2 regions of the Halomonas sp. BM-2019 genome follow, and region 1 is predicted to be linked to the other one. Evidence: predicted binding sites of a transcription regulator. Region 1 holds the regulator's gene; the other holds the start of a gene.

Region 1 (5,459 bases):
GTGCGCGTCTACGCCAACAGCCACGGCTTTCTGGGCAGCCAGCGGGGCAGCCGCCATTCGCTCTCCTGCATGCTGATCGCCGAGGACGAGCTCGGCATGCAGCGCGATTACGACTACACCAGCGCGCGCAATCCCCGCGACCTGTTGGCTCCGGAACGGGTCGGCGAGAGCGCTGCCGAACGCACCCTGCGTCGCCTGGGGGCCCTCCGCCCGGCCACCGGCCGCCTGCCGGCGCTGTTCGACCCGACCCTTGCCGCGGGCCTGGTCGGCTCGCTGATGGGTGCCATTGCCGGCGGGGCGCTGTTCCGCCAGGCCTCCTTCCTGTGCGACCGCCTGGGGGAGCCCCTCTTTCCCGAGTGGTTCAGCCTCCAGGAGCAGCCCATGGAGGTGGGCGCCATGGCGAGCTCCCCCTTCGACAATGACGGCGTCCAGACCCGCGACAATGTCTTCATCGAGAGAGGTCGCCTGGCCAGCTACATGCTCTCCGCCTACAGCGCGCGGCGCCTGGGGATGCAGACCACCGGCAACGCCGGGGGCGCCCGCAACCTGCGCATCGAGGCGCCGCTGGTCTCGCGCGATGAGCTGCTTGCCCGCATGGGACGCGGGGTGCTGGTCACCGAGCTGATGGGGCAGGGGGTCAACGCGGTGACCGGCGACTACTCCCGTGGCGCGGCGGGCTTCTGGGTCGAGGACGGCGAGATCCGGCATCCGGTGGAGGAGTTCACCATCGCCGGCAACCTGGAGGCGATGTTCCAGGGGCTGGCCGGCATCGGCAGCGACACCGACACCCGCGGCAGCATCCATACCGGCAGCTGGCTGATCGATGAGATGACCGTGGCGGGTGGCTGACGTCCCCGGGTTAACCCGGGAGTCCCAGTCTGCGACGGAGAGGGATGAGCGAGCGAAGGTCAGGCAAGGCGAAGCCCGACGAGCAAGCGGAGTTTAGGGAACCTAAATGAGCATTGTGAGGAGGGCTTCAACGCCGCTTGGCCGAGCGCAGCCATTCCGTTACTCATCTTCGTCGAAGCGGGCCTCGAACAGCGCCTCCACGGCCTCCAGCGCCGCCTCGGCCTCCTCCCCCTCGGCGGTCACGGTGAGCTCTGTGCCGCAGGGGGCGGCCAGCATCAGCAGTGACATGATATTGGCGGCGTCGCCCTCCAGGGAGCCGTTGGCCACGCTGACGCGGGCGGCGAAGGGCTGGCAGCACTGTACCAGCTTGGTGGCGGCGCGGGCGTGCAGGCCGCGTCGGTTGGTCAGGGTCAGCTTGCGTTGCGGCACGCTCAACTTCCTTGATCGGGAGTGTCGGGGCGTGCGGGGGCATGCGTCGTGGTCAGGACGTCGTGGATGCCCAGCTCGCGATGACGCAGACGGACGTCGGCCTGCTGGCTCGCCAGCTGTTCCGCCAGCTGCTCGGCCAGGTAGACGGAGCGGTGCTGGCCGCCGGTGCAGCCGATGGCCACCGTCAGGTAGCTGCGGTGGCTGGCGAGATAGCGGGGCAGCCAGCGTTCCACCCAGCCCTGGATATCGCGGCGCATCTCGTCGACGGCCGGGTAGCTGGCCAGGAACTCCATCACCGGGGCATCACGCCCGGTGGCGCTGCGCAGGCGCGGATCCCAGTAGGGGTTGGGCAGGCAGCGGGCGTCGAACACCAGATCGGCGTCCAGGGGGACGCCGCGCTTGAAGCCGAAGGACTCGATGGTGAGGGTCAGCCGCCCCGGACGGTGGCGTGCCACCTGGTCACTGATGCGGCGGCGCAGCTCGTGCACCGACAGCCGGGTGGTGTCGATCACCAGCTCCGCCAGGTCGCGGATCTCGGAGAGCGCCTGCTCCTCGGAGTCGATCGCCTCGGCCAGGGTCATCTCGCTGTCGCGGGTGAGGGGGTGGCGGCGCCGTGTCTCCGAGTAGCGCTCGAGCAGGACCCGCGGCTCGGCGGTGAGGTAGATCACCTGGCAGGCGATGCCGCGGTCGCGAAGGGCCTGCAGCAGGTGGGGAAAGCGCTTGAGGGCCTGGGGGAGGTTGCGCGCGTCGATGCTCACGGCGATGGAGGAGTGCGGCGACTCGGCGCCCTTGAGCTCGTCCACCAGCGGGCCCAGCAGCATCGCCGGGAGGTTGTCGATGGCGTAGTGGCCGAGGTCCTCCAGGGCCTGCAGCGCGATCGACTTGCCCGAGCCGGAACGGCCGCTGATGATCACGAGCTGCATGGGGGTCTCCTGGTCGGGGGGCTGGCCGGGCGGCCCGTCGGGCCGTCAGCCCTGTCGTCGGATCGCCTCGATGAGTCTTTCGTGCAGTTCGCGCTGGCTCTCGCTTCGGCGCAGCACGGTGCGTGTCTCGCCGTCGTTCATCACGCCCGCCACCTGCGCCAGCAGGGCCAGGTGGGCATCGTCGGCCTCTTCGGGAACCAGCAGCACGAACACCAGGTCGACGGGTTCGCCGTCGATGGCGTCGAAGTCCACCGGCTCGGCCAGCTTGAGGAAGCCGGCAATGGGGGCCTTGCAGTGGGGACTCCGGGCATGGGGAATGGCCACCCCGTTGCCGATCCCGGTGCTGCCCAGGCGCTCACGCCCGATCAGCCTGCTGAACACCTCCTGGCTGTCGAGGCTGGGGGTGTTCTGGGCGATAAAGGTGCTGAAGAACTCCAGCACCCGCTTCTTGCTTCCCCCGGGCACACCGAAGAGGGTGCGCTCGGGGGGCAGGATGGTTTCCAGTGTCATGACGGGATCAGCGGGCCCCGGCGCCCTGGGCGCGGGCCTGGGTCTTTTCCTTGTGCTTGACCAGTTGGCGGTCCAGCTTGTCGGCCAGGGCATCGATGGCGGCGTACATGTCGCCATCCTGAGCCTCGGCGTGCAGGTCGGCACCGGCGGCATGCAGGGTGCAGGCGGCGAGTTGACGTTCCTTCTCCACGGACAGGATCACCTGGACGTTGGTGATGTTGTCGTAATGGCGCTCCACGCGAGCCAGTTTCTCGTCCACATAGCCACGCAGGGCGTCGGTCAATTCCACATGATGGCCGGTGATGTTGACTTGCATGACAAGCTCCTTGCTCATTGGTGATGGCTCGATTGTAACCCTTTTTCCCGCCTTGCATACCCCCTCACCGCCGCTGCTGCGGCAGGCCTGATGCGGGTTATCGGAGCCTGTGCAGGTGGCGGCCGGCAGATGACGTGACTGCCGCCTCGGGGCATGCTGGGAGATGGGCTCAGCGCAGCCGCTTGCGCTCGCTGGAGGAGGGGATGCCCATGGCTTCTCGATACTTCGCTACCGTACGACGGGCCACCTGGATGCCGGCCTCCTCGAGCAGGGCCACCAGCTTGCTGTCGGAGAGCGGCTTGCGTGGCGGCTCCTCCTGGATCAGCTTGCGGATGCGCGCGCGGATCGCCGTGCTGGAGTGGGCATCGCCCTCGCCGTTGCCCCCCACCTGGCTGGAGAAGAAGTATTTCAGCTCGAAGACGCCGCGGGGCGTATAGATGAACTTCTGGGTGGTGACTCGCGAGATGGTCGACTCGTGCATCTCCACGGCCTGGGCGATATCGGCCAGGATCAGCGGCTTCATCGCCTCCTCGCCCTGTTCCAGGAAGTCAAGCTGGCGGGCCATGATCTCGCGCCCTACCCGCAGCAGGGTGTCGTTGCGGCTGGAGAGGCTCTTCATCAGCCAGCGGGCCTCCTGCAGGTGGTCCTTGAGGAACTGGTTGTCCTGGCTCTTGTCGGTGCGACGGATCAGGGCGGCATAGTCGGGCTGGATGCGCAGCCGCGGCAGCGCCTCGGGGTTCAGCTCCACCTGCCAGCCGGCGCTGTCGTGGCGAGCCACCAGGTCGGGAATCACGTAGTCGCGTTCGATGCCGGCGTAGGCGCTGCCTGGGCGGGGGTCCAGCGAGCGCACCAGGGTGATCACCGCCTCCAGGGCGTCGTCGTCGAGCCCCAGCCGGCGCTTGAGCAGGCGACGATCGTCGCCGGCCAGGGCCTCGAGAAACTGGCGCACCAGCCGACGCGCCTGGGGCAGCAGGGGGGTGTCGTCGGGCAGGGCGGCCAGCTGCAGCATCAGGCACTCGCGCAGGTCGCGGGCGAAGACACCGGTGGGCTCGAACTGCTGAAGCCGCAGCAGCACCTGCTCCACTTCGCGGCTGCGCAAGCCGTCGAGCCCCTGGGCGCGGAGGCCTTCGCGGATCTCGTCGACGGGCTGGGCCAGGTAGCCGGCCGGGTCCACCGCATCGATCAGGCTCTCGGCGACCTGGCGCTCGCGAGGGTCCAGGTCCGTCATCGCCAGCTGCCAGACCAGATGGCCCTGGAGGCTCTGTACGCTCGCCTCCCGTTCGAAGTCCGGGCCTTCGCCGCCGGCGGGGGCGCCCAGGTCCTGGTAGGTGTCCGACCAGTCGCTGTCGGTGGTGAGCTCGTCGGGGATCTCGCTGGCCCAGTCATCCTCGGGGGTCTCGCTGACCGCCTGTTCGCCGAAGCCCTCCTCGAGCTCCAGCATGGGGTTGGACTCCAGCGCCTGCTGGATCTCCTGGCGCAGGTCGAGGGTGGAGAGCTGCAGCAGGGCGATGGCCTGCTGGAGCTGGGGCGTCATCGTCAGCTGGGTGCCGACGCGCAGCTGCAGGGAGGCTTTCATGGCCATGGTGACGGAGTCCCTCTCTGACGGGAAAGCCTCACCCTAGCGCGGGTGCGTCGGGCTTGCAAGCGGAGACGAAGCAACATCCATGCCAGGCGCAAGACGCATGCCGCCATCGAATAACGACATGCATATCAGGGGGCTGCGGCCGGAAGGCGGGTCAGAGGCGGAAGTCCTGGCCCAGGTAGACCTCGCGCACGCGCTGGTTGGCGAGGATCGACTCGGCGTTGCCCTCGGCGATGATCTGGCCGTCGCCGACGATGTAGGCGGTGTCGCAGATATCCAGGGTCTCGCGGACGTTGTGGTCGGTGATCAGTACGCCGATGTCGCGGGCCTTGAGCTGCCGGATGATACCCTTGATCTCCCCCACCGAGATGGGGTCGACGCCGGCGAAGGGCTCGTCGAGCAGGATAAAGGCGGGCTCCGTGGCCAGGGCCCGGGCGATCTCCACCCGGCGCCGTTCGCCACCGGAGAGGCTCATGCCGAGGTTGTCGCGGATATGGGTTACGTGGAAGTCCTCGAGTAGCTGCTCGAGGCGCGCCCGGCGCCCCTCCCGGTCGAGGTCCCGGCGGGTCTCGAGGATCGCCATGATGTTGTCGGCCACCGACAGCTTGCGGAAGATCGACGCTTCCTGGGGCAGGTAGCCGATGCCGGACCGGGCGCGCTCGTGCATGGCGGCCCGCGACAGGTCCAGGTCGTCGATGGCCACCTCGCCGGCGTCGGCGCGCACCAGCCCCACGATCATGTAGAAGGAGGTGGTCTTGCCGGCGCCGTTGGGGCCCAGCAGGCCGACGATGCTGCCCTGGCGGATGGCCAGGCTGATGTCCTGCACCACACGGCGGCGCTTGTAGCTCTT
Region 2 (6,041 bases), 250 kb from region 1:
TTAGCGTGAAGCTGCCCTGTGGGAGCTTGGGTTCCCCCGAGCGAATGGCGCCGCAGGCGCCTTGGCGGGGTTGCTGGCGTTTGCGGCTGCCGCCGGGAGTCCTTCGGCCTCCATTCGTCGAAGCGTCGAACCGCCGGGAAACCCGGCCTCCCACCATGAAACCGGCCAAATAGGCTCACTGAAGGAAACCGCCAGCCGCGTGATGAGGTGCGGGATGGCAAGAGTGTTCGTGATGGTGGACCCCGAGAAGCGCCCCGAGGCGATCCTCGGGTTCTACTCGATCAACGCACACAGCGCGCATTGCGCAGACTTGCTCAAGCGTTATCAGCGCTTTGCCCTGGCCGATGGCAGTATTCCGGCAGCGTTCATCGGCATGATTGGCGTCGACAGGTCCCGCCAGGGAGAGAGCATCGGCAGTCGGCTTCTGATCGATGCCCTGCAAGGGGCCTACCTGGCCTCGCAGCGGCTCGGCACTGCCGTGGTTCTGCTCGACATCCTGGATTGCGGCAACCCAGCGGCCGTATCTCGACGGCAGCGGTTATACGCCGGCTTCGGCTTTCAACCGCTGCCTTCCAACCCGTTGAGGATGTTCATTCCCATGGGCACGGTCGCCCAACTCAAGGCAGGCGGATAGGCGTAGCGCTCACAGCCCATACTCGCTCAACATGTCCAGCCACTCTGGCCAGGCTGCTCGCCGGTGCAACTGGTGGGGGGGGGCATCGTGCTGGCGGGGATCCTGTTCCTGGGCTGTCCCGGCGGGCGTGAGCCGGTGAAACGTCGCCGCCCGGCGACGCGCCTTGGCCGGCTTTTGCACAATCGGGCCTTGCAGCCTTGCCGGGCTGGGAGCACACTGAATGGTGTTATCAAACGGTGTTCATTAACAGGGAGGACGCCATGAAACGCCTTACTCTCGCCGCGACCGCCGCGGCCCTGGTCGCCGCCGGCGCGGCCACCACCGCCCAGGCCCAGCAGGCCTTCTACCCCAAGGCCTATATCGGCGGCGACGCCATGTTCTGGAAGCTCGACCGCGACCGTGCCCCCGATCGCGACAGCGTCGGCCTGCGCCTGCGCGGCGGCGCCGAGATCAACGAGTACTTCGCCGTGGAGGGCCACCTGGGCGGCGGCGGCTCCGACGGCGGGGCGGAGCTGGACTACCTGATCGGTGCCTACGCCAAGGGCATCCTGCCGGTGGCCCCGGAGTTCCGCCTCTACGGCCTGGCCGGCTTCACCGAGGTGGACTTCAACATCGACCGTGAGAGCGGCTTCTCCTACGGGGCCGGCGCCGAACTCGACGTGGCCCCCAACCTCGCCGTGGGCGCGGACTACATGCGCTACCTGGACAAGTCCCGCTACAACTTCGATGCGGCCAGCGTGGGCGTGCGTTACCGCTTCTGATCAATCCCAACGACCCGCTGTCCCCGGCGCCCCGAGGCTTCACGCTTCGGGGCGTCTGCCTTTTCATGGTGCGCTGATTTGCACTGTAATGGTGCATGGTGAGGGTTCCTGGCGCTGTAGGCCGCCATGGGAGGGGGTTGGCACGCCCTGTGCAAGGTCTGGGCAATGACCTGATGCCATGCCCGGGAGCTGCCATGACCGATTCACGCCCCACGCCGGATACCGGCCTCGATGCCGCCTTCACCCCGCGGCTGCTGTTCACCGACCTGGACGGCTCGCTGCTCGACCACCACAGCTACGACTGGGGCCCCGCCGGTCCCTGGCTGGCCCGGCTCAAGCAGCTGGGCGTGCCGGTGATCCCGGTGACCAGCAAGACCCGCAGCGAGATCGTGCCGCTGCGCCAGGCCCTGGGCCTGACCGATACCCCCTTCATCGCCGAGAACGGCGCCCTGGTCGGCCTGCCGCCGGCCTGGTGCCACGCCCGCATCGACCGCCCCGGCCCCGACGGCCTGGGCATCCGCACCCTGGGCGTGGACATCGGCTTCGTGCGCAAGCGTCTGGCGGTATGGCGCGAGCGGCTCGGCGTGCGTTTCACCACCATGAGCGAGATGGCTCTGGATGAGCTCGTGGCCTTCACCGGGCTTCCCGAGCCCGAGGCGCGTCTGGCCCGGCTGCGTGAGGGCAGCGAGCCGCTGGTGTGGGAGGACGACGATGCGCGCCTCGAGGAGCTGCGCGAAGGCCTCGTCGGGGACGGCCTGCAGCTGGTGCGCGGCGGGCGCTTCTGGCACGCCACCGGCACCGCCCACAAGGGCAGCGCTGTCGCCTGGCTGATCTCGCGCTTCGAGGCGCTGCGCGGCCGCCGGCCCCTGACCCTGGCCCTGGGCGACGGTCCCAACGACATCCCCATGCTCGAGGCGGTGGACCAGGCGGTGGTGATCCGCGGCTGCCACGGCCTGGACGTGTCGCCGACTCAGCCGGCGCTCTACCGCAGCGAGGCGACAGGGCCCGCCGGCTGGGCCGAGGGGGTGGCCTACTGGTGGGGGCGAGCCGACCGCCGGGTGATTCCGGCGGCGCTGCGTGACGCGGTCGAGGCCCGGCCTGAAGCCAACCCTGAGGCGAAGCGCGAGGCGGCCGAGGAGGCGCCGGCATGAGCGACTTCCATCAGAACGGCATCATCACCGACTTTCACAACCTCACCCGGCGCCCGGTGGCGGCGCTGGAGGCGGAGCTCGTCGAGTTCGGTCGGCGCCGGCCCATGAGCCTGATCCTGCCCTCGCTCTACTCGGAGCTGGAGGGGCCGGCGCTGGCATCCATCGTCGAGACGCTGGCCGAGGTGCCCTATCTGGCCGAGGTGGTGATCGGGCTCGATCGCGCCGACCGCGAGCAGTTCCTGCACGCCCGCAAGTTCTTCGCCCGCCTGCCCCAGCGCCACCGCATCCTGTGGAACGACGGGCCGCGGCTACGCGCCCTGGATGCGGAGCTGGCCGAGCAGGGGCTCTCCCCCCAGGAGCCCGGCAAGGGGCGCAACGTCTGGTTCTGCGCCGGCTACGTGCAGGCCTCGGGGCGCGGCGCGGTGGTGGGGCTCCACGACTGCGATATCCTCACCTACGACCGGGGCCTGCTGGCGCGGCTCTTCTACCCGGTGGCCCACCCTCACTTCAACTACGAGTTCTGCAAGGGCTACTATCCGCGCATCGCCGAAGGGCGCCTCAACGGCCGGGTGTCGCGGCTGATGGTGACGCCGCTGCTGCGCGCGCTCAAGCAGATGCACGGGCCGCTGCCCTACCTCGAGTATCTGGACAGCTACCGCTATCCGCTCTCCGGCGAGTTCGCCATGCGCGCCGAGGTGCTCGATGGCATCCGTATCCCGGCGGACTGGGGGCTCGAGATCGGCGTGCTCTCCGAGGTGCACCGCAACCACTCCACCAAGCGTCTCTGCCAGGTAGACCTGGCCGACGCCTACGACCACAAGCACCAGCCGGTCTCCGAGGCGGACCCCTCGGCCGGGCTCAACCGCATGAGCCTGGACATCGCCAAGGCGCTCTACCGCAAGCTGGCCACCCAGGGGGTGACCTTCAGCGCCGAGGGCTTCCGCACCCTCAAGGCCACCTATTACCGCCTCGCCCTGGACCTGATCGAGGCCTACCACCACGATGCGGTGATGAACGGTCTTTCGCTGGACCGCCACGCCGAGGAGCACGCCGTGGAGCTCTTCGCCGCCAACCTGCTGGAGGCGGGCAGTGTCTTCCTTGACAACCCCGGCGAGCGCCCCTTCATCCCCAGCTGGAACCGGGTGCGCTCGGCGATCCCCGACCTGCTGGGCCGCCTGAACGAGGCCGTGGAGGCCGACAACGCCGGGGAAGTATAACCAGGTTGGATCAGGGCGTTGTGCGATAGTGCGAGGCGCCGGAATGGCCTCGAACGATGTTCCTGTCGTTCAGGGCTGCTGGACCAGCCAGAGGGTGCGGTAGGGCGCGAGGCTCTCCACCGGCGCCCAGGGGGCATTCTCCAGCAGGTCGAACCACTCGCCTTCCTTGAGAATCGCCAGCGCCAGCTCCTGGCGCTGGTCGCTGACGTTATGGATTGCCAGCAGCCGGCGGCCGTCGTCCAGGGGGCCGCGCTCCACCACCAGCAGCGCCGGCGGGGCGGGGAGCACCCGCTGGGGCGCATCGGGGTGGAAACAGGGCTCCGCGCGGCGGATGGCCAGGCGCCGCTTGAGCGCCAGGAACACCTCCCGGGTGGGGGTGTTGCGGCTGTCGAGCAGCTCGTCGAGCTCGCTCATATGCCAGCGGCGGCGATTGATGGAGCGCAGCCGCCCGCTGCGCTCCACCCCCTCCAGGTCGTTGAGGGTACCGGTCAGGCAGTGCAGGTAGAGCGCCGGGATGCCCTGCAGGGCCAGCATCAGGTGCTGGCTGCACAGGAAGCGCTCGATCTGCCAGGGGTCCCGGCCGCGCCGGGTGCCCTGCATGGCGTCGAACCAGGTGATGTTGATCTCGTAGGGTGCGTCCTCGCCGTCGGGGCGCTTGCGCATGCTGACGAAGCCGCCGAAGCGGTGCATCAGCTCCAGCAGCGCCTCGATCTCGTGGGGGGGCAGCCAGCCCTCCAGGGGGCGCACGCCGATGCCGTCGTGGCTGGCGGTGAAGTTGAGGTAGCTGCAGCCCGGGGGCAGCTCGGGCAGGCTCTCGAGCCAGCTGGCCAGCAGGGTGGCGTCGCCGCCGGTGAGGGTGTGCAGCAGCAGCGGCGGCAGCGAGAACTGGTAGACCAGATGCGCCTCGTCGGGCTCCCCGCCATCTGAAAGTCGTTCGAGGCCAAAGTAGCTGAGGTTCTCGTGGTGGGGCACGTTGGTCTCGGTGAGCAGCAGGGTGCCCGGCGCCACATGATCCACCACGGCGCGCAGCAGGCGCACCACCTCGTGGGTCTCGGGCAGGTGGATGCAGGGGGTGCCTACCCGCTTCCACAGGTAGGCGATCGCGTCGAGGCGGACGATGCGCGCGCCCTGGCTGAGGTAGAAGAGCAGGATGCCGATAAACTCCAGCAGCACGTCCGGGTTGGCGAAGTTCAGGTCGATCTGGTCCTCGGAGAAGGTCGCCCAGAGGTGGCGGGTGCCGCGGCGGGTGGGCACCGGCACCAGCAGCGGCGAGCTGCGCGGGCGCACCACGGCGGAGAGGTCGGTCTCCGGGTCCATCTCGATGAAGTAGTCGCGCCCCGGCTGGCTGCCGGTCAGATAGTCGACGAACCACAGCGACTCCCGGGAGACATGGTTGAGCACCAGGTCCACCGCCAGGTCGCGCCGTTCGGCCAGCTCGCGCAGGTGGGCCCAGTCGCCCAGTTCGGGATTCACCTCCCGGTAGTGGATCACCGAGAAGCCGTCGTCGCTGCTCCAGGGGAAGAAGGGCAGCAGGTGCACGCCGCTGAAGGTGTCGGGCAGGCGCGTCTCGAGGAACTCGCCCAGCACCGCCAGGGGCGGGCTGTCGCCGTCGAGCAGGCTGTCGCCGTAGCTGATCAGCCACTGGTCGCGTTCGCTCCACAGCGCCACGGCCGCGTCATGCGGAACGGGGGGCGGGGCCTGGTGGGCCAGCAGGGTGAGCAGGCGGCGCAGCACTTCCTCGGCGCGTTCGCCATACAGCATCGACAGGTGCTCGAGGGCGCGGCGGCTGAAGGCCGCGGCGTCCAGCGGCGTGGCAACGGAGGGGACAAAGGCGGGGCGGTCGGGCATGGTCAAGCTCCCTGGTGGGTCGGGGGTCACCCGTTCCATGCAGGGGGCGTGCCAGCCCTCGCGGCCCGGATCAGAACAGGCTCATGCGCTTCATCACGTTGTCGCGACGGATCAGCCAGTGATAGAGGGCGCCGGTGATATGCAGGGTCACCAGGCCCAGGATCCCCCAGCCCAGCCGGCCATGCCATTCGAACAGCCGCTCCGACAGCGCCTCGTTCACGGGAACCACTCCCGGGAGATGCCAGTGCAGGAACTGCACCGGAAAGTCGCCGCTGGCGGTGGCGGCCCAGCCCAGCATCGGATGGGCCAGCAGCGCCACGCCCAGGGACTTGTGGCCGGTGTAGAGAACGTCGGTGCCGCTGCGGCCGAAGCGCTCCACGGCCCCCTCGAAGCCGAGAAAGCCCAGGGTCAGGCCGCTGGCCAGCGACAG

The links. The regulator sigma-54, encoded in region 1, starts transcription at its own class of promoters, with help from an activator protein. The targets are predictions, from matches to a motif close to TGGCACNNNNNTTGCTNT.
Region 2: a site for sigma-54 is predicted at 1,534-1,551, ahead of J5F18_RS07515 (HAD-IIB family hydrolase). Genes of this name have one in related genera too.

What each region holds. Positions count from the first base shown of each region.
Region 1 is NZ_CP071922.1:1,734,996-1,740,454, forward strand. Features, by position in the region: partial or broken gene J5F18_RS08725 (metallopeptidase TldD-related protein) at 1-849, shown strand, start outside; gene J5F18_RS08730 (HPr family phosphocarrier protein) at 1,009-1,278, opposite strand; gene rapZ (RNase adapter RapZ) at 1,281-2,201, opposite strand; gene J5F18_RS08740 (PTS sugar transporter subunit IIA) at 2,247-2,711, opposite strand; gene raiA (ribosome-associated translation inhibitor RaiA) at 2,719-3,027, opposite strand; gene J5F18_RS08750 (RNA polymerase factor sigma-54) at 3,197-4,609, opposite strand; gene lptB (LPS export ABC transporter ATP-binding protein) at 4,764-5,459, opposite strand, start outside.
Region 2 is NZ_CP071922.1:1,487,434-1,493,474, forward strand. Features, by position in the region: gene J5F18_RS07505 (hypothetical protein) at 215-634, shown strand; gene J5F18_RS07510 (porin family protein) at 895-1,395, shown strand; gene J5F18_RS07515 (HAD-IIB family hydrolase) at 1,590-2,546, shown strand; gene J5F18_RS07520 (glycosyl transferase) at 2,543-3,763, shown strand; gene J5F18_RS07525 (sugar phosphorylase) at 3,833-5,524, opposite strand; gene J5F18_RS07530 (cytochrome b/b6 domain-containing protein) at 5,682-6,041, opposite strand, start outside.